Regions from separate parts of the Streptomyces sp. Edi2 genome, predicted to be linked through region 1. Evidence: riboswitches for the same ligand, from Rfam matches in the RefSeq annotation. Region 1 holds a riboswitch; the other holds the start of a gene.
The links. A riboswitch is a leader RNA that binds a small molecule or an ion and turns the genes downstream of it on or off. The one in region 1 is predicted to bind cyclic di-AMP.

Region 1 (9,616 bases):
TCATCGCCGGGATCACCGCCACCGGTTTCGCCTTCACCGAGAACGTCCTCTACCTGGGCAACGCCTTCGGCGAGGACCAGTCGATGGGCCACACCGGTCTGGACTCCCTCACCGCCGGCGCCTTCTTCTTCCGCATCATCGTCTCCCCCTTCGCCCACCCGCTCTTCACGATCCTCACCGGCCTCGCGTTCGGCATCGCCGCCACCCGCTACCCCCGCCGCCGCGCCGCCCGCATCACGCTCGCCCTCCTCGGCCTGCTCACCGCCGTCCTCCTGCACGCCATCTGGAACGGCGCCTCCTCCCTCGGCGACCCCGGTTTCCTCATCGTCTACGGCCTCTTCATGGTCCCCGTCCTCCTCGCCCTCACCTGGCTGGCGATCTGGGCCCGCAACCAAGAACTCCTCTCCCTGCGCGACTACCTCGCCCCCTACATCACCGCCGGCTGGCTCACCCCCACCGAACCCGCCGCCCTCTCCTCCCTCAAAACCCGCGCCCTGGCCCGCGACATCGCCCGCACCACCCAGGGCCCCGCCGCCGCCCGCGCCGTCACCGAGTACGCCACCGTCGCCACCACCCTTTCGTTCCACCGACGGCGGGCTCATCTCTTGGGACCTGCACCCGACTTCTTCAGCCGGGAACAGCACTTGCTGCTGCATCTTCGGCACTACCAGCAGTGGGGGCGGGCGGCGTTGGTGGATGCGTGGGTGACCAGGGAGCAGTCATGCGGCTCCGGCGACTCGCCTTGCCGCAGCAGATGACGTCTGCTCTAGCCAGGCCCGACCACAACCGCTCCCCCAGGCCGATGCTCCGCTGTCCGCAACGACCCCTATCTCCCTCGACAGTGGTGTACGAACCATCTGTACTGGGCAACTAGCCCTGGTTTATGCATGGTCCACCCACACCTGAGATCGAGGGAAACACCAAGTTGTCCGAGCCCCAGCAGGAACGTGCTACTCGCTTCATGGAGGCGCTTGCCTCCCTGCCTCTCCATCGCCCGTCAGGTGAACCATCGAGGGATCAGCCCATCGCGCTCCTCTGGGCGATCAGCCGTGCGGCCGAAGGTGCAGACCGCCTCACCTCATGGAACAAGGCAAAGACAGACCTTCGGGCCATGCTTACCGAATACGACACCATAGATTCACACCCGACACCCGAGAGCACTTTTCTAGAGTTGCACCAATTCCCCTTCTGGGAGATTCTCGGCACGAATGACGAGGCACCAGACTCCAGGGATCCTGACGCAGTTACATGGCTTGCCGAGCAAACACCCGAGGCCGGGCTGGAGACCTCGCTGCACGAACAGCTCGCCTCAGATAAGGATCTGTGTCGGGATGCAGTAAAGCTGCTTCACGAACAATACTTCCAGGACCATCGCCTTGATCTGCTGCTTCTGGAAGCAGGGCTCCCGGCGAAGGAATTTGACGGATTCGGCGCCCCTCCCCACGTACGCGTCGGGGATACCTTCAAGAGGCGGCGGACACTGGCACGAGCAAGGGTCCACCGTCCCACCATGGCCGGAATCTGCGGAACGCGAGCGAGCGGCGCCGAGTCCATCGTCGTATCCGGAGGTTACGAAGACGATGAAGACTATGGCGACGAAATAATCTACACGGGGCAAGGGGGGCGAGACGAGAAAACGAAGAAGCAATGCAAAGATCAGGAACTGACCCTAGGAAATGCAGCGTTGGTCACCAGCTACTCCACTGGGGCACCTGTGCGCGTGATTCGCGGCTCGGGCGGTGACCGTCGACACTCGCCAGCTGCTGGACTCCGGTACGACGGCCTCTACCGAGTAGAGGAGTGCTGGTCCCAACGCGGCGAATCGAACTTCCTCGTATGGCGCTATCGACTCCGCGCCATCGGCTCCGTCGACAAACAGGCCGCCACGAACATCACGCGCTCCTTCCCGGCTGGCAATGCCACCCCCGGCCGCAAGGAAACCTCCACCCAGCGCATCATCCGAAGCACCAAGGTAGCCGACTACGTAAAGAAGATCCACGCATACGCTTGCCAAGTATGCGGACTGCGCATTGAAACCCCTACGGGCGCCTACGCTGAAGCTGCACACATTAAGCCACTCGGTCACCCGCACGACGGCCCCGATGAGATCGATAACGTTCTATGCCTGTGCCCAAACCACCACACGGCCTTCGACTTCGGAATGCTGATCATTAACGATGACCGTTCCGTTACGCAACGAGGCTCCGAACCTCGAACCTACCAACTACGCGAGATCCCCGGACATGTCATAAACGCCAAATACCTCGCGTATCACCGAGACCACCACGAAAACATAAACGTCCCGACCGAATAGCTTTCCATACCCCCTCCCTGGCATCCATTTGCGAGAGAGGGGGTACGCCCCCATCAGCGCCGCCCCGTCATCACCCCTAACCCGCGACGCCGCACTCACCCTCGAAGAACATTTGCGCATAGTCGAGAACCGTATCGGGATCACGCCCCTGCGCCTGTAGCCAACGAAGGACTTCAGCAATGAGACCGACAGCCGCCGCCTCCTGGGTAACGAAGTGCAGCGGCCGTCCTTGGGTTGCCCGACCCGGCATGCCCTGACTGGAGGACGGGGGTACTTCTGCTCCCGGAGATTGCGGGCCGTCCGCGCCTCGGACCTGAGCCGTGCACGATGCACTGATCTCACACCAGGTGGTTTTGCCGTGCGCGGCAGCCGTCACTCCCCAACGGTCCGCCATGGCCGCCACCAGGCCCAGCCCTCGCCCAGTTTCCGAGGTAGGCGCGACACCCAGGAGCCTTGGGAACCGACCACTCTCCGCATCCCGAACGGAAATGCGCAGATGCGCATCCCTCACCATGACCGACAGGACAGCGGCAGCCCCTTCACCTACATGGTTGATGACGTTGGTGGCCAGCTCGCTGACGCAGAGCTGCGCCGCATCAACCACTCCCGAAAGTCCCCACCGTTCGAGGTAGAGGCTCGTCAGACGGCGTAACTCGGCCACCCCTGCCGGCCTCGCGGTGAAGGGGTGGACCCACTCCGTACTCGACATGCGGTGGGTGGCATTCATCTGGCCCAGCTCCTTTGCTTGCCCACGACCCCGACGTCACGTCTGGCCATCAGGTGATGACTCTCAGTTCCTCTGGGTGCGATAGTGGCAGCGCGTATCCCTTCATGCAATGTGCACAGCGGGATTCGCTCTATCGAGTGATTGGCCCGTACCTGCTCTCGCAGCAAGAATGAACGCCCGCCAAAACAAGGAGAGTTGCCGTGGCCGGTTCGCCCACCGCTCGTCGTCGCCGACTTGCGATCGAGCTGAAGAAGCTCCGTGAGGACCACGGACTCACCTGCAACCAGGTGGGCGAGTCGCTGGACTGGAGCGGATCCAAGGTCAACCGCATGGAGACCGGCCAAGGGCGCGTCCAGCCGTCAGACATTGAGGCGCTGTGCCGCTTCTACAACACCACTGACGAGCTACGCGAACTCCTCAAGGACCTTGCCAAGCACTCCAAGATGCGGGGTTGGTGGCACGCGTACGGCAGCGCCGTACCCACCTGGTTCTCCGTATACGTCGGCCTTGAACAGGCAGCCTGCAGCTTGCGGACCTACGAGGCCGAGTTCGTGCCTGGGCTACTACAGACCGCGGATTACGCCAGGGAGCTCCACCACGCTACGGCCCAGCCAAGTCCAGACGACGTCGAGCAGATGATCGCCGTGCGCATGGAGCGACAGGCACTCCTCACCGCTCCTCAGGCACCAGATTTGTGGGCGATCCTGCACGAGAGCGTCTTGCGGCATGCGATCGGGAGCCGGGAGGTGATGCAGGCCCAGTTCGAACGCTTGCTGAAGATGGCGCAGTCGAAGAACGTCACGGTCCAGGTACTGCCGTTCAACTCGGGTAGCTACCCGGCAACAGGGGCGTACACGATGTTGGGGTTCCCTGAGCAAGAGGACCCGGACATCGTCTATCGCGATGGCCTGACAGATGCTGTCTATCTGGAGCAACCCAGCGACATCGCGCAGTATGCAAAGGCATTCGACAACTTGCGGGCACTGTCCTTGAGTCCGCAACAGTCCAGTGCCCTCATTACCGAAGCGATGCAAGGACTCACCTGATGACTCACACAGCGCCTCTCGTCTGGCACAAGAGCAGCTACAGCAACGGCTCTGGCGGCAACTGCATAGCGACGGCGACACCCGACGGATCCACCGTCCTGGTCCGAGACACGAAGGTTCCCGGCGGCCAGATACTCAACTTCACCTGCGGGGCATGGCAGGACTTCGTCGCCTGCGTGCAGCACCCGGACTGGAACGTCCGCGCCTAGCGCGGTGCATCACACAGAGCAACGTCCGAGTCCCATGGACTCTCCACGTAGGGTCGTCACAGTTGTCCCCTGATGTGGAGGTTTCCGTGATGGCCGGCGTACCGACGAGTGTGATCGCAGCAACCGGCCTGGTAGGCGGCTACGCCACCGCCCGCTGGACCAAGAAGCGGCCGCTTGGCGGGGTGGCGCTGGCTGTGGCCGGGGCGGTGGCGGCCAAGGGATGGCAGGAGAAGGCGGGGAACGCGACGGCGGCGGCGCTGAGTGGGGCGTACGTGGCGGCGTTTGCCGGGTCGCATCCGTTGGCCAAGAAGATCGGGGCCTGGCCTTCGGTGTTTGCGGTGGCGGGTGGGGTGGCGCTGGCGTCGTGGGTGGCGGTCGACCGCCGGAAGTAGAGCGGGAGCAGGGCGTGGGGAGGGGGCGGGCCCAGGGAGTGGCCCGCCTCCCCGGCCCGCCACTCCCTGGGCCCGCCCCCTCCCCGCCTCTCAGGTGGTTCAGGCAGAAGCCTCGTTCAGAAGCCTCAGTTCCGCCTCCGTGAGCGTCAGGTCGCCCACCGCCAGCAGCGCCGGCAGCTGCTCCACCGTCCGGGCGCTGGCGATGGGGGCCGCGACGGTGGGCTGGGCGGCGAGCCAGGCGAGGGCGACGGTGGCCGGCTCGGCCTCGTGGGCGGCGGAGACGGTGTCGAGGGCCTGGAGGACGCGCCGGCCCCGGTCGGTGCCGGCGTACTTGGCCGCGCCGCCGGAGCGAGCGCTGTCGACGGTGGTTCCCGGGCGGTACTTGCCGGTCAGAAAGCCGGAGGCGAGGGCGTAGTACGGGACCGCGGCGAGGCCGTGGCGGGCGGCTGCGTCGGCGAGTTCGCCCTCGTAGGTGTCGCGGGAGACCAGGTTGTAGTGCGGCTGGAGGGCGACGTAGCGGGCCAGGCCCTCGCGGGCGGAGAAGGCCAGGGACTCCTCCAGGCGCTTCGCCGAGATGTTGGACGCGGCGATCTCGCGGACCTTGCCGGCCCGGACGAGGTCGTCGAGGGCGGTAAGGAACTCCCCGACCTCGACCGATTCGTCGTCGTAGTGGGTGTAGTAGAGGTCGATGTAGTCGGTGCGCAGACGGGAGAGGGAGAGATCGACCGCGGACTTGATGGTGGCGGCGGACAGGCCCTTGAAGTCCGGGTGGGCACCGACCTTGGTGGCGATGACGACCTCGTCGCGGTTGCCGCGGGCGGCCAGCCAGTTGCCGAGGACGGTCTCGGATTCGCCGCCCTTGTTGCCGGGGACCCAGGCCGAGTAGACGTCGGCGGTGTCGATGAAGTTGCCGCCACCCGCGACGTAGGCATCGAGCACGGCGAAGGATTCGCTCTCGTCGGCCGTCCAGCCGAAGACGTTGCCGCCGAGCGACAGCGGGGAGACCGAGAGCGAGCCGAGGGACTGACGATTTCGGGGGGTGTGTGTCGCGGTCATGTGTGGTGGCAACGTCCGGGGGAGCGGAGTTATTCCTTCCGCTCCCCCGGACGCCTCCGGCGCCCCGCGACGCCCCCGGACGCCAACTTCCGTCCGGCATACGCCCGTTGGGGCCATGTGTCACACACCGGTGCCGTACCGCACACGCCGGTGGCGCGTCACACGCCGATGCCGTACCGCACACGCCGATGCCGTACCGCGCACGCCGGTGGCGCGTCACACGCCGATGCCCCGCGTCACACGCCGAAGACCATGCGTCACACGTCGATGCCGTGATCGCGCAGCCACGGCATGGGGTCTATCGGATCGCCGGCGTCGGGGCGCACCTCCAGGTGGAGGTGCGGGCCGGTGACATTGCCGGTGGCGCCGACGCGGCCGATGACATCGCCGGTGCTGACCTTGCCGGAGGTCTTCACCATCGAGGACAGATGGCAGAACCAGAGTTCGGTGCCGTCGTCGAGGGTGAGGACGATGCGGTAGCCGTACGAGCCGGCCCAGCCGGCCTGGGTGATGGTGCCGGAGTGCACGGCCTTGACGGGAGTGCCGGTCGGCGCGGCGAAGTCCTGCCCGGTGTGGTCCGCGGCCCAGCGGTCGCCGGCCTGGCCGAAGCTCGCGGTGAGCGTGAACGAGGAGACGGGAGCGATGAAGTTCTTCGCGAGCTTGGCGAGGCGGGCGGCCTCCGCCTTCTGACGGGCCGCTTCTTCGGCCTCGCGCTTGGCCTCCAACTCGGCCGCCTTCTTGGCTGCTGCGGCCTTTTCGGCCGACTTCTGGTGGGCGTCGGCTGCCTTCTCGGCTGTCTGGAAAGCGGCGTGCTCGGCGGCCTCACGGGCCTCCTGCTCGGCGGCGCCCTGCTGCGCGTCGGCCTGCTGGAGGATGCGGCTGCGCAGCGCCTCGCCGACGTCCGCGCCCGAGCCCGTCCGGGTGACCTGGGTGAAGGGCCCGGTGGCGGCCGGAGTGGCCGCCTCGTCCGTTCCGGCTCCCGGGGCCGCGTTGCCGGCCGCGGCGGAGTCCGGGCCCGAGGCCGCATCCGCGTCCGAGTCCGTGCCCGCGTCCGATATGAGGTCACCGACGCCGGGGAGCGACTTGGCGTCCGGCAGCTTGTCGGCGAGGTCGTCGGCCATTCCGCCGACGTCGGGCATCGAGATCGGAACCGGAGGGCGGCCCTCGGCCGTGGCCATTCCGCCGGCACCGACCGCCGCGATGACGCCGACGCCCAGGACCGTGCCACCGCGGGCGAGCCCGCCGCCACGCTGCTTGGCCACCCGGTGCTTGCCGCGGACCGAGCGGACGGAATCCTCGGTGGGATTCCATTCCTCCCACGGTCCGTCGTTGATGTTGTCCGCATCACCGGGGCCCGGGAAGGCGCCTCGGTCATCGAGGTCGTAGGCGGACGGACCCTCGGGGGCAGGCTTGTTGGACGCCACGGGGGCGCTCTCCTTTCCTTCCTTCTCGCCTACCGGGTTAGCTGACGGGTTCGGAGCAGGAAGGTCTCCTACGGGCGCCCGCTGGCGGAGAGCGTCCGATTCACCCCAAGGAAGTGGTTCCCCGGTTCCCTTGGTGCAGTTCGAGGTGCTGGAGGTGCGTGAAAAGCGCGTGCGGGATTCGGCGTCTGCGCACGGTGCCGCCTCTTGCGACGGCTGGGACGACCGCGCTGCGTTATCGGACAGTAATAGAGAACGCAGGCGAATTCCAAGCCTTCCCGGGATTTCGTAGCGGCTTCGCGGGAGCTCTGGTGGGGACTTTTTCGGCCAGCACGGCCACAAACCGGGCGAGTTGACCGCCCACCCCTAAACGATCTCGCGGCGATTGTGCACCAGTTGTTATGCGGAGGGGTGCCCCTCGGTTACGGAACGTGAGAGCAGTAACGTCGGATCATGGCCGTCAACGTCGGGAACACCGGAAACACCCGTCACGTCGCGCGCGCCGTTGCCGGCACCTGGGGGCTGGCGGAGCGGTACCGGGAGTTCTCCTGGCGTCAGGCGCGGGGGCGGTCCGCGGCGCACGAGGAGCTGAGCGCGCGGATCAGCCAGGATCCGGAGCTCTGCGATCTGCTGTCGGGGTCGCTGCCGGCCGGCGGCGCACAGCAGCCGGAGCTCGTGCTCGCCGCCGTCCGCTATCTCGACGGCCCGCACGCCGAACTGGGGCCGCGCGGCGAAACGGCGTACGGCCGCTGGCGCGAGTGGACGGTACGGCACTGGAACGAGGTGCGTGCGGTGATCATGCAGCGCTCGTCCCGGACCGATGAACCGGCCCACTGCGCGACGCTGCTGCCGCTGCTCGCCCGCCTGCCGCAGCCGCTGGCGCTGCTGGAGGTCGGCACGTCGGCGGGGCTGTGTCTGCATCCCGACCGCTATCGCTACCGCTACCTGTGCCGGTACGAGGACGACGGGGGACGCGGCACCCGTCTCCCCGAGGCAGCGCCGGAGGCAGCGCCAGAGGCAGCGCCAGAGGCAGAGGCAGTGGCAGAGGCGGGCGCGCCGGAGAGTCCGCTGGTGCTGGAGTGCCGCACGGGGTGGACGGCCGACGAGCTGCCCGGCCGGGACCGGATGCCTCGGATCGTCTGGCGGGCCGGTATCGGTCTCGACCCGCTCGACCCGGCCGCCGAACCGGACGATCTGCGCTGGCTGCAGGCGCTCGTATGGCCGGGCGACGGGGAGCGCGCCGCACGGCTGTCCGCGGCCGTCGAGGCGGTGCGGCCGGCGCCGCGGCCACGGATGGTGCGCGGCGATCTGCTCCACGAGCTGCCCGCGCTCGCCGCCGAGGCGCCGCCCGAGGCCACGCTGGTCATCTTCCACAGCGCCGCGCTGGCCGGCCTCGCGCCCGCTCGCCGCGAGGAGTTCGCGTATCTCGTACGGTCGCTGCTGCGCGGACGGCCCGGCGGCGGGCACTGGGTCTCCCACGAGCACCCCTCCGTCCTGCCCTGGATCCCCGCGCCGGCGCGCCGTTCGCCGCACCCGGACGACGCGCGGCTGCTGACCCTCGCCCTGGACGAGCGCCCGGTCGCGCTCACCGGCCCGCACGGTGAGAGCCTGCACCGGCTCCCGGGGACGGAGGGCGTGGCGTAGGGCCTGCCGTAGCAGCGGCCGTAGCAACGGCCGTACTAGCCGGCCGGTAGCAGCTGCTCCACGGCCTGCCGCAGGGCATGGCGAGCCGTGCCGGGGCTACGCCGCCTCATGTCCTCATCGGCCGCTGCACCGCCAACAGGGCCATATCGTCGGCCGGTGCGCCGCCCGTATGCCGTGCGACATCCTCGACGAGCGTGTCCAGGAGGGCGTCCGGGCCCGGGAAACGACGGCCGCGCAGCCTGCTCGCCGGCTGGTAGAAGCGGCCCAGCAGGTCCCTGGCCTCGGTCACCCCGTCGGTGAAGAAGAGCAGCAGGGCGCCGGCGGGGAAGAACGTTTCGTCCGACCGGTCCGGCCAGCTCGCCACCTCGCTCATGCCGAGCGGCAGCGCCGGCACCGCGGGCACCAGCTCACGCAGCCCGCCGTCCACGGTGAGCAGCAGCGGGGACGGATGGCCGCGGTTGAGCACGCGCAGCACGGACTGCCCGTTGGCGGGGATCTCGGCGAGGACGGCAGTGGTGAACCCCTCGAACTGGTCGAGCCCCGCGCGCCGTCCGCCCTCGCGTTGCAGCGCCCGCTCCAGCCGGCCCGCCACCGCCTCCAGCGTCGTCTCCTGCTCCGCCGCCTCGCGGAAGGCACCGATGACGATCACCGCGGCCTCCACCGCCTCCAGCCCCTTGCCCCGTACGTCGCCGACGATCAGCCGTACGCCGTGCGGGGTGTCCTGCACCGCATAGAGGTCGCCGCCGATCCGGGCATCCGCCAGCGCACCCACGTAGCGGGCGGCGACGCCGAGGCCGGCGAGCCGTT
Region 2 (9,616 bases), 2.8 Mb from region 1:
CCGAGGCATTGCCCAGCAGATCGGTGGGCCGCTGGTGGACTTCGCTGTCCAGGTGGAGGCGAGGGTCGAAGAGCTGCTGGCCGAGCTCAAGCCCGGACGTGAGCTGCATACCAATGTGGAGCTCTACGCGGGGGTCGTCATGGAGCTGTGCGGGCTGCCGCGCGAGATGTTCACGCCCACCTTCTGCGCGGCCCGCGTGGTGGGCTGGAGCGCCAACATCCTGGAGCAGGCCGAGGATTCGAAGATCATTCGCCCCGCGGCCCGGTACGTCGGTCCGCCTCCGCCGCAGCCGCTGCCCGTCGTCGCGTCCTGCTAGCGGGGAGCGCCGTAGGCGGGTGCGGGTGCGGGTGCGGGTGCGGGTGCGGGTGCGGGGCGGGCCGGGCCGGGCTCGCGGCGCGGGCATTCCGTTACGATCGGCAGCTCGTCCGCCGCCGGTCAGCGCGGCCCGCCACCCGCACCATGGAGGCGCCCCCTTGGGCACGCAACAGATCCCGGTCGTCGTGCTCGCGGGCTTCCTCGGGTCAGGCAAGACCACGTTGCTCAACCACCTCCTCGGTAACGGCGACGGCACCCGTATCGGTGCGATCGTCAATGACTTCGGCAGCATCGAGATCGACGCCATGACCGTCGCCGGGCAGGTGGATTCGATGGTCTCGCTCGGCAACGGCTGTCTGTGCTGTGCGGTCGACACCAGCGAACTGGACACCTACCTGGAGCGGCTCGCGCGCCCCGCTGCCCGGATCGATGTGATCGTCATCGAGGCCAGCGGGCTGGCCGAGCCGCAGGAACTCATCCGGATGATCCTCGCCAGTGACAACGACCGGATCGTCTACGGCGGGCTGATCGAGGTCGTCGACGCCGCGGAGTTCGAGGACACCAGAACCCGGCATCCGGAGCTGGACCGGCATGTGGGCATCGCCGACATCGTGGTGCTCAACAAGGCCGATCGCATCGGTGACGCGGCACGGCAGCACCTCATGGACACGCTCGTGGATCTCGCTCCTGGCCGGCCCGTGCTCTGCACGGCGTACGGACGGATCGATCCCGAGCTGTTCTTCGACCACGGGCCGGGTGACGACCACGACGCGGCCGTACGCCAGCTGTCCTTCGAGGACCTGCTGCGCGAGGCCGCGGCGAACGAGGACTCCGCGCACGGCCCGGAAGGCCAGTGCGACCACCCCGGCCACACCCACGACGCAGGTCACTTCCATGCGGCCTACCAGAGCGTGGAGTTCACCTCCGTCGAGCCGATGCACCCGCGCCGCCTCATGGACTTCCTCGACAGCCGCCCCGCCGGCCTCTACCGCATCAAGGGATTCGTCCACTTCGACGTACCGGAGAACCGCCAGAAGTTCACGGTGCACGCCGTCGGTGACTTCCTGCGCTTCTACCCTGCACCGTGGCCGAAGGGCGAGGAGCGGTGCACCCAGCTCGTCATGATCGGCAGCGGCATCGACGCACCGGCCCTGCACAAGGAACTGGACAACTGCCGCGAAAGCTCACCGTCGGACGCCGACCAGAACAGCATGTGGGGCGTGCTGCGGTACGTGGCAGCGCGCGAGGACTCCGCAGACGGCTGACACCGCCGGGCCGGTCCTCCACCGGCCCGACGGCGTCACCCGCATCTGTCACGCGCCGGGTTACACCGGCCCCGCCAGCGCTGTCACCGTCTTCATCAGCGGCACACCCGAGCCGTCCCGCCGCGGGTCCACCTCCGGCATCTCGACCGGAGTGCCCTTGGCATCCGCGCCACGCACCGGAGCCGGCCCCACCCACGCCTGGATGAGCACGTCCTCACCCTTCAAGAACCGCTGGCACCGCACCCCGCCGGTCGCCCGCCCCTTGCGCGGATACTGGTCGAACGGGGTGAGCTTGGCCGTTGCCACCGAGTCGTCCAGCGTGCCGTGCGAGCCGGCGACCGTGAACACCATGGCCTCGGAGGCCGGATCGACCGCGGCGAACGCGATCACCTTTGCGCCCTCCGCCAGCTTGACGCCCGCCATGCCGCCCGCCGGCCGGCCCTGCGGCCGCACCTGCGACGCTTGATAGCGCAGCAACTGCGCCTCGCTGGTGACGAAGACCAGGTCCTCCTCACCGGTGCGCAGCTCGGCCGCGCCCACGATGCGGTCCCCGTCCTTGAGGGTGATGACCTCCAACTCCTCCTTGTGGGCGGGGTAGTCGGGCACCACCCGCTTGACGACGCCCTGCTCCGTGCCCAGCGCCAGGCCCGGCGACGACTCGTCCAGCGTCGTGAGACAGATCAGCTCCTCGCCGTCCTCCAGCGTCAGGAACTCCGCGAGCGGCGCGCCCCCGGAGAGACTGGGCGCCGTCGCGGTCTCCGGCAGGTGCGGCAGATCGATCACCGAGATCCGCAGCAGCCGTCCCAGGGACGTCACCGCGCCCACCTCGCCGCGGGTCGTCGCCGGCACCGCCGAGACGATCACATCGTGCTTGACGCGCTTGGCGTCGGCGTCGAAGGCCACGTCCCCGGCGACCGTACGCGCCAGCAGCCCCGTCGAGGACAGCAGCACCCGGCACGGGTCGTCGGAGACCTCCAGCGGTACCGCGCCGACCGAGGTGCCCGCCGACTCCAGCAGGACCGTCCGCCGGTCCGTGCCGTACTTCTTCGCGACCGCGGCCAGCTCGCCGGACACCAGCTTGCGCAGCTCGGCGTCCGACTCCAGGATCTGCGTCAGCTTCTCGATCTCGTCCTGCAGCCGGTCACGCTCCGACTCCAGCTCGATACGGTCGAACTTGGTCAGCCGGCGCAGCGGGGTGTCGAGGATGTACTGCGTCTGGATGTCACTCAACGAGAAGCGCTCGATCAGCCGCTCCTTGGCCTGTGCGCTGTTCTCGCTGGAGCGGATGAGCCGGATCACCTCGTCGATGTCCACCAGGGCCGTCAGCAGGCCCTCGACGAGGTGGAGGCGGTCGCGCCGCTTGGTCCGCCGGAACTCGCTGCGCCGCCGCACCACGTTGAAGCGGTGGTCGACGTAGACCTCCAGCAGTTCCTTGAGGCCCAGCGTCAGGGGCTGGCCGTCCACCAGCGCGACGTTGTTGATGCCGAAGGACTCCTCCATCGGCGTGAGCTTGTAGAGCTGCTCCAATACGGCCTCGGGGTTGAAGCCGTTCTTGACCTCGATCACCAGCCGCAGGCCGTGCTCGCGGTCGGTGAGGTCCTTGACGTCCGCGATGCCCTGGAGCTTCTTCGAACCGACCAGGTCCTTGATCTTGGAGATGACCTTTTCGGGGCCGACCGTGAAGGGGAGTTCGGTGACGACCAGACCCTTGCGGCGGGCGGTGACGTTCTCCACCGCGACCGTCGCGCGGATCTTGAACGTGCCGCGGCCCTTCTCGTACGCGTCCCGTACGCCGCCGAGGCCCACGATCCGGCCGCCCGTCGGCAGGTCCGGACCCGGCACGAAGCGCATCAGGGTGTCGAGATCGGCGTTCGGATGCTTGATCAGATGGCGGGCCGCGGCGATGACCTCGCCCAGGTTGTGCGGCGGCATGTTCGTCGCCATACCGACGGCGATGCCGGACGCGCCGTTGACCAGGAGGTTCGGATACGCGGCAGGGAGGGCGGCCGGTTCCTGCTCCTGGCCGTCGTAGTTCGGCGCGAAGTCGACGGTGTCCTCTTCGATGGACTCCGTCATCAGGGACGTCGCGGACGCCATCCGGCACTCGGTGTACCGCATCGCGGCGGGCGGGTCGTCATTGCCCAGCGAACCGAAGTTGCCGTGACCGTCGACGAGCGGCAGCCGCATCGAGAACGGCTGCGCCATACGCACCAGGGCGTCGTAGATCGACGCGTCGCCGTGCGGATGGAGCTTACCCATCACCTCGCCGACGACGCGGGCGCACTTGACGTAACCGCGATCGGGCCGGAGCCCCATCTCGTTCATCTGGTACAGGATGCGGCGGTGCACCGGCTTGAGACCGTCGCGGGCGTCCGGCAGGGCGCGCGAGTAGATGACCGAATACGCGTACTCGAGGAAGGAACCCTGCATCTCGTCGACGACGTCGATGTCGAGGATCCTCTCCTCGAAGTCGTCCGGCGGCGGGGTCTTCGTGCTGCGGCGGGCCATCGCGGCTGCGGCTCCTTCTGCTGCGTCTACTGCCGATGCCGGGGAGGCGGCATCGAACAACGGTCAACCAGTCGGGTCAACCAGCTGAGGGATCGACCCGCGAGTATGTCTGAGTCTGACGCGGACCATTGTGGACCGCCCCACTGACAACGCCGACCGCGACTCCCCTTTCAGCTCCCTGCGGGTCGCGCACGGCACACGTCCCGGGCCGGCCGCCCGGTGACTTCGCCAGATGCCGACGCGCTTGCATACAGTGACAGAACTTCCTCGCAAGCGGATCGAAGGGACGTACATGCCCATGGGTCACACGGCCACAGAACAAGCCGGCTCCGGCGGCCTGACAGCAACCGAGCACCGGCTGGCCAACGGCCTGCGCGTGGTGCTCTCCGAAGACCACCTGACGCCGGTCGCAGCGGTCTGCCTGTGGTACGACGTCGGCTCCCGCCACGAGGTCAAGGGCCGTACGGGCCTGGCTCACCTCTTCGAGCACCTGATGTTCCAGGGCTCCGCGCAGGTGAAGGGCAACGGCCACTTCGAGCTGGTGCAGGGCGCCGGCGGTTCGCTCAACGGCACCACGAGCTTTGAGCGCACCAACTACTTCGAGACCATGCCCGCCCACGAGCTGGAGCTCGCGCTCTGGCTGGAGGCCGACCGGATGGGCTCGCTGCTGACCGCGCTCGACGACGAGTCCATGGAGAACCAGCGCGACGTCGTCAAGAACGAGCGCCGCCAGCGCTACGACAACGTCCCCTACGGCACGGCCTTCGAGAAGCTGACGGCCATGGCGTACCCCGAGGGCCACCCGTACCACCACACCCCCATCGGGTCGATGGCCGATCTGGACGCGGCCTCCCTGGAGGACGCGCGGGCGTTCTTCCGGACGTACTACGCGCCCAACAACGTCGTCCTGTCGATCGTGGGCGACATCGACCCCGAGCAGACGCTGGCCTGGGTCGAGAAGTACTTCGGCTCGATCCCCGCGCACGACGGCAAGCAGGCGCCGCGGGACGGCACGCTTCCCGACGTCATCGGCGGCGAGCTGCGCGAGGTCGTCGAGGAGGACGTGCCCGCCCGGGCCCTGATGGCGGCCTACCGCCTGCCGCACGACGGCACCCGTGAGGCGGACGCCGCCGACCTCGCGCTGACCGTCCTGGGCGGCGGCGAGTCCTCCCGCCTGTACAACCGGCTGGTGCGCCGCGACCGCAGCGCCGTGGCGGCCGGCTTCGGCCTGCTGCGGCTGGCCGGCGCACCCTCGCTGGGCTGGCTGGACGTGAAGACGTCCGGCGGCGTGGAGGTCCCCGGCATCGAGCGCGCGGTCGACGAGGAGCTGGCCCGCTTCGCCGCTGAGGGACCGACCCCGGAGGAGATGGAGCGGGCACAGGCCCAGCTGGAGCGCGAATGGCTGGACCGGCTGGCCACGGTCAGCGGCCGCGCCGACGAACTGTGCCGCTTCGCTGTCCTGTTCGGCGACCCGCAGCTGGCGCTGACCGCCGTGCAGCGCGTTCTGGACATCACTCCCGAGGAGGTGCAGGCGGTCGCCAAGGCCCGGCTGCGCCCCGACAACCGCGCGGTGCTCGTCTACGAGCCCACCGAGCCGACCGACGCCGCCGACACCGAGGAAGGGGAGGCGGACCAGTGAGCGACGCCACCACCCACGCCGATTCCCCCGTGAGCAGCATGGACTTTCACCCGCAGCCCCAGGGCGGCGCGCCCAGGCCGTGGGCCTTCCCGGCCCCCGACCGCAGCCAACTGCCCAACGGGCTCACCCTCCTGACCAGCCACCGCCCCGGCCAGCAGGTCGTCGCCGTAGAGATCAACCTCGTCGCCCCGCTGGAGGCAGAGCCCGAGGGCCTGGACGGCGTCGCCACGATCATGGCGCGCGCCCTGTCCGAGGGCACCGACAAGCACGACGCGGAGGAGTTCGCCGCCGAGCTGGAGCGCTGCGGCGCCACCCTGGACGCGCACGCCGACCACCCCGGTGTACGGGTCTCCCTCGAGGTGCCGGCGTCCCGGCTGCCGCGTGCACTCGTCCTGCTCGCCGACGCGCTGCGTACGCCCGCCTTCCCGGAGAGCGAGGTCGAGCGGCTGGTGCGCAACCGTCTCGACGAGATCCCGCACGAGCTCGCCAACCCGGCCCGGCGCGCGGCGATGGCGCTGTCCAAGGAACTGTTCCCGGCCACATCCCGTATGTCACGGCCGCGCCAGGGCACCGAGGAGACCGTCGGACGCGTCGATGCCGCGGCCGTCCGCGCCTTCTACGACGCCCATGTACGGCCCGCCACGGCCACCGCCGTCATCGTCGGTGACTTCACCGGGGTCGACCTGGACGCCGTGCTCGCCGAGACGCTCGGTGCGTGGAGCGGCTCGTCGGCCGAGCCGCTGAAGGCCTCGCCGATCGTCGGCGATGACACCGGCCGCGTGGTGATCGTGGACCGCCCCGGCGCCGTCCAGACGCAGCTGCTCATCGGGCGTATCGGCGCCGACCGGCACGACCGGGTGTGGCCCGCGCAGGTCCTCGGCACGTACTGCCTGGGCGGCACCCTCACCTCCCGTCTGGACCGTGTGCTGCGCGAGGAGAAGGGCTACACCTACGGGGTGCGTGCCTTCGGGCAGGTGCTTCGTTCCACCGCTCCCACGTCCCCCGAGGGGGCCACGGGTGCCTCGCTGCTCGCCATCAGCGGGTCGGTGGACACCGCCTCCACCGTCCCGGCGCTCGACGACCTGTGGAACGTGCTGCGCACCCTCGCGGCAGAGGGGCTGACGGACGACGAGCGGGATGTCGCCGTACAGAACCTCGTCGGGGTCGCGCCGCTGAAGTACGAGACCGCGGCAGCCGTTGCCGGCACCCTCGCCGACCAGGTGGAGCAGCACCTGCCGGACGACTTCCAGGCGCAGCTGTACGTCCGCCTCGCGGAGACCGGCACGGTCGAGGCGACCGCGGCGGCCGTGAACGCCTTCCCCGTGGACCGGCTGGTGACGGTCCTGGTGGGCGATGCGGCGCAGATCGCCGAGCCCGTCAAGGCGCTGGGCATCGGTGAGGTGACAGTCGTCGGCGGCTAGTACCGCCGTGTGACGGAAGGTCACATATCGACAAAGCAACTCCCGTGGCGATGGTCTGCCACGGGAGTTGCTGTATGTCCGGTTTATTGCGGCCGGTGCCTCGGTTCTTGTGGCATCCCGCACAAAAAAGCGGATCTGTTTGCCGATTGAAAGTTGCCCCGTTTAGCGTCGGTCCGGCTGTTCGTCACAAGTCCGCCACAACCGTGGCACCGGACAGTCATCGCCGAATCCCCGTACGGCGCGAGCCAGGGGAACCGGGGACCCAGAGTCCCTTGGGGTGAATCGGACTCCCCTCCGGAGGAGCCCGTAGGAGACCTTCCTGCTCCGAACCCGTCAGCTAACCCGGTAGGCGAGAAGGAGGGAAAGGACAAGCCAGTACATGGCGTTCATCCGTGCCACCGGGAAGCACCGTCGTACGAGCCGCCCCGTGCGGACGACCCGCCACATCGCCGGCATAGCCACCCTCGCGGCCGGCGGCGTGGTCGCCTCCGTGGCCTCGCCGGCGCTGGCGGCCACGGACGAGGCCCGCACCCAGGACACCGGTCTGCAGCACGCCGTCGTGCTCGGTGACGAGCTCGCCAACCACGTCGCGGCCCAGGCCGACGCGCAGCAGGCCGAAGCGGAGACCGCGGCGGCGAAGGCGAAGGCCGAGGCCGTGGCCAAGAAGCAGGCCGAGGAGGCCAAGCGGCGCGTCGAGGCCGCCCGCAAGGCCAAGGAGCGCGCCGCCCGCGAGGCGGAGCGCAAGCGCCTCAACACCTTCGTCGCCCCCGTGGCCGACTCCTACGTGTCCACCTCGTACAAGGCCTCCAGCGGCCTGTGGTCCTCGGGCAGCCACACCGGCATCGACTTTCACGCCGCCTCCGGCACCTCCGTCCACGCCGTCGGCACGGGCACCGTCGTCGAGGCCGGCTGGGGCGGCTCGTACGGCAACAACATCGTGATCAAGATGAACGACGGTACGTACACCCAGTACGGTCACCTGTCGTCGCTCGGCGTCTCGGTCGGCCAGCACGTCACCCCGGGCCAGCAGATCGGCCTCTCCGGCGCCACCGGCAACGCCACCGGCCCGCACCTCCACTTCGAGGCCCGTACCGGCGCCGACTACGGCTCGGACATCGACCCGGTCGCGTACCTGCACTCGCACGGCGTCAACGTCTGACCTTCCGCCTCGCCTGAGCGCGCTCCTCACCGGGCCGCGCGGCACCGGACCGAGCATCCGCCGAAGCCCCGGCCCCACGGCCGGGGCTTCGGCGTATCCGGCGCCGCGGTCGGTGTGCAGAGGGATACGCCGTCCCCCTCCCGGCCAACTTCCGGCCAAAAAATTTCCATGAATAAGCGGAGCCCGCCGAAAAGGCGTTCCCGTCGAATAGAGTCACGGAAAAGTCGCCGACCGGCGGCGTTTCCAGGGGATTACGGCGGAGGCACGGAAGATGCGAGGCCATATTTCCGCTCATGCGGTGTGCACGGCGATTCGCGATGACATTGTCTCCGGTGCGCTGGCGCCGGGGAGCCGGCTGATCGAAGAGATCCTTGCGGCCCGGTACGGCGTCTCCCGGGTGCCGGTCCGTGAAGCGCTGCGAACCCTGCAGTCCGAAGGGTTTGTCACCACCCGCCACCACGCGGGCGCCTGCGTCGCCGAGCCCACCGAGCAGGATGCCGCCGATCTCCTCGACGTCCGCGCCCTGTTGGAGCCGCTGGGGGCCGCCCGCGCGGCCGTCCGCCGTAGCCCGGCTCACCTCAAGGTGCTCCGCGGCCTGGTACGGCTCGGCCGTGAGCGGGCGCGTCACGGCAGCCCGGCGGATCTGCGCCAACTGGACGACTGGTTCCACGAGACGCTGGCCCAGGCAGCCGGCAGCCCCAGTCTGACGGCGCTGCTGACCCAGCTGCGGCGCAAGATCGAGTGGATGTATGCCGTGGAACTGCCCGCCCGCACGAGTGAGTCGTGGGAGGAACACGGCGCGGTGCTGGACGCGGTGGCCCGGGGGGATGCGGAACGGGCCCGTGCCCTGATGGCGGCTCATGTCGAGCGCTCACTCCCGGTGTACCGGCTCCGGCGCCCTGCCAAGACAGGCGTGAGGGATCCGAAACCGCCCGTCAACACGGCCCGTGCCCGCCCTTAACAATCGCCCCGTATACAAAGAAGTGCGGAATGGGATCCCGGGGGTGTGAGATTGCGTATTCCTCCCCGCCGGTATTCAGTGTGCATGTGTGCCGCCATGGGTGCTGCGCCGGCATGCGTGTTGCCATAGGTGTGGAGTCTGAAGAATGGAATAGCGCACGCTTTTTCTTGCGCTCCCGATATAAAGGAACCGTCTCCTCAATCCGGGGCCGCCGCAGCTCAAATCCTGGGGGGCTCAGACGGTCTCGGGAAGCTCCTCGAGGCCTTCGGCGACGAGCTTGGCCAGACGGTCGAGTGCTTCCTCGGCGCCCTCGGCGTCGGAGGCCAGCACGATCTCCTCACCACCCTG

Region 2: it holds a riboswitch for cyclic di-AMP, as region 1 does, so the genes downstream of both, ABR737_RS34005 (M23 family metallopeptidase) here and ABR737_RS21560 (M23 family metallopeptidase) in region 1, are expected to answer to the same signal.

The regions. Positions count from the first base shown of each region.
Region 1 is NZ_JBEJGX010000003.1:4,135,574-4,145,189, forward strand. Features, by position in the region: gene ABR737_RS21525 (PrsW family intramembrane metalloprotease) at 1-758, shown strand, start outside; gene ABR737_RS21530 (YDG/SRA domain-containing protein) at 926-2,314, shown strand; gene ABR737_RS21535 (ATP-binding protein) at 2,391-3,041, opposite strand; gene ABR737_RS21540 (helix-turn-helix domain-containing protein) at 3,242-4,087, shown strand; gene ABR737_RS21545 (DUF397 domain-containing protein) at 4,087-4,296, shown strand; gene ABR737_RS21550 (hypothetical protein) at 4,386-4,688, shown strand; gene ABR737_RS21555 (aldo/keto reductase) at 4,788-5,744, opposite strand; gene ABR737_RS21560 (M23 family metallopeptidase) at 6,002-7,168, opposite strand; cyclic di-AMP (ydaO/yuaA leader) riboswitch at 7,180-7,326, opposite strand; gene ABR737_RS21565 (DUF2332 family protein) at 7,619-8,809, shown strand; gene ABR737_RS21570 (PP2C family protein-serine/threonine phosphatase) at 8,916-9,616, opposite strand, start outside.
Region 2 is NZ_JBEJGX010000003.1:6,950,752-6,960,367, forward strand. Features, by position in the region: gene ABR737_RS33980 (citrate synthase/methylcitrate synthase) at 1-316, shown strand, start outside; gene ABR737_RS33985 (CobW family GTP-binding protein) at 474-1,580, shown strand; gene ABR737_RS33990 (DNA gyrase/topoisomerase IV subunit A) at 1,641-4,088, opposite strand; gene ABR737_RS33995 (M16 family metallopeptidase) at 4,387-5,727, shown strand; gene ABR737_RS34000 (M16 family metallopeptidase) at 5,766-7,148, shown strand; cyclic di-AMP (ydaO/yuaA leader) riboswitch at 7,360-7,515, shown strand; gene ABR737_RS34005 (M23 family metallopeptidase) at 7,528-8,307, shown strand; gene ABR737_RS34010 (GntR family transcriptional regulator) at 8,579-9,268, shown strand; gene ABR737_RS34015 (HPr family phosphocarrier protein) at 9,503-9,616, opposite strand, start outside.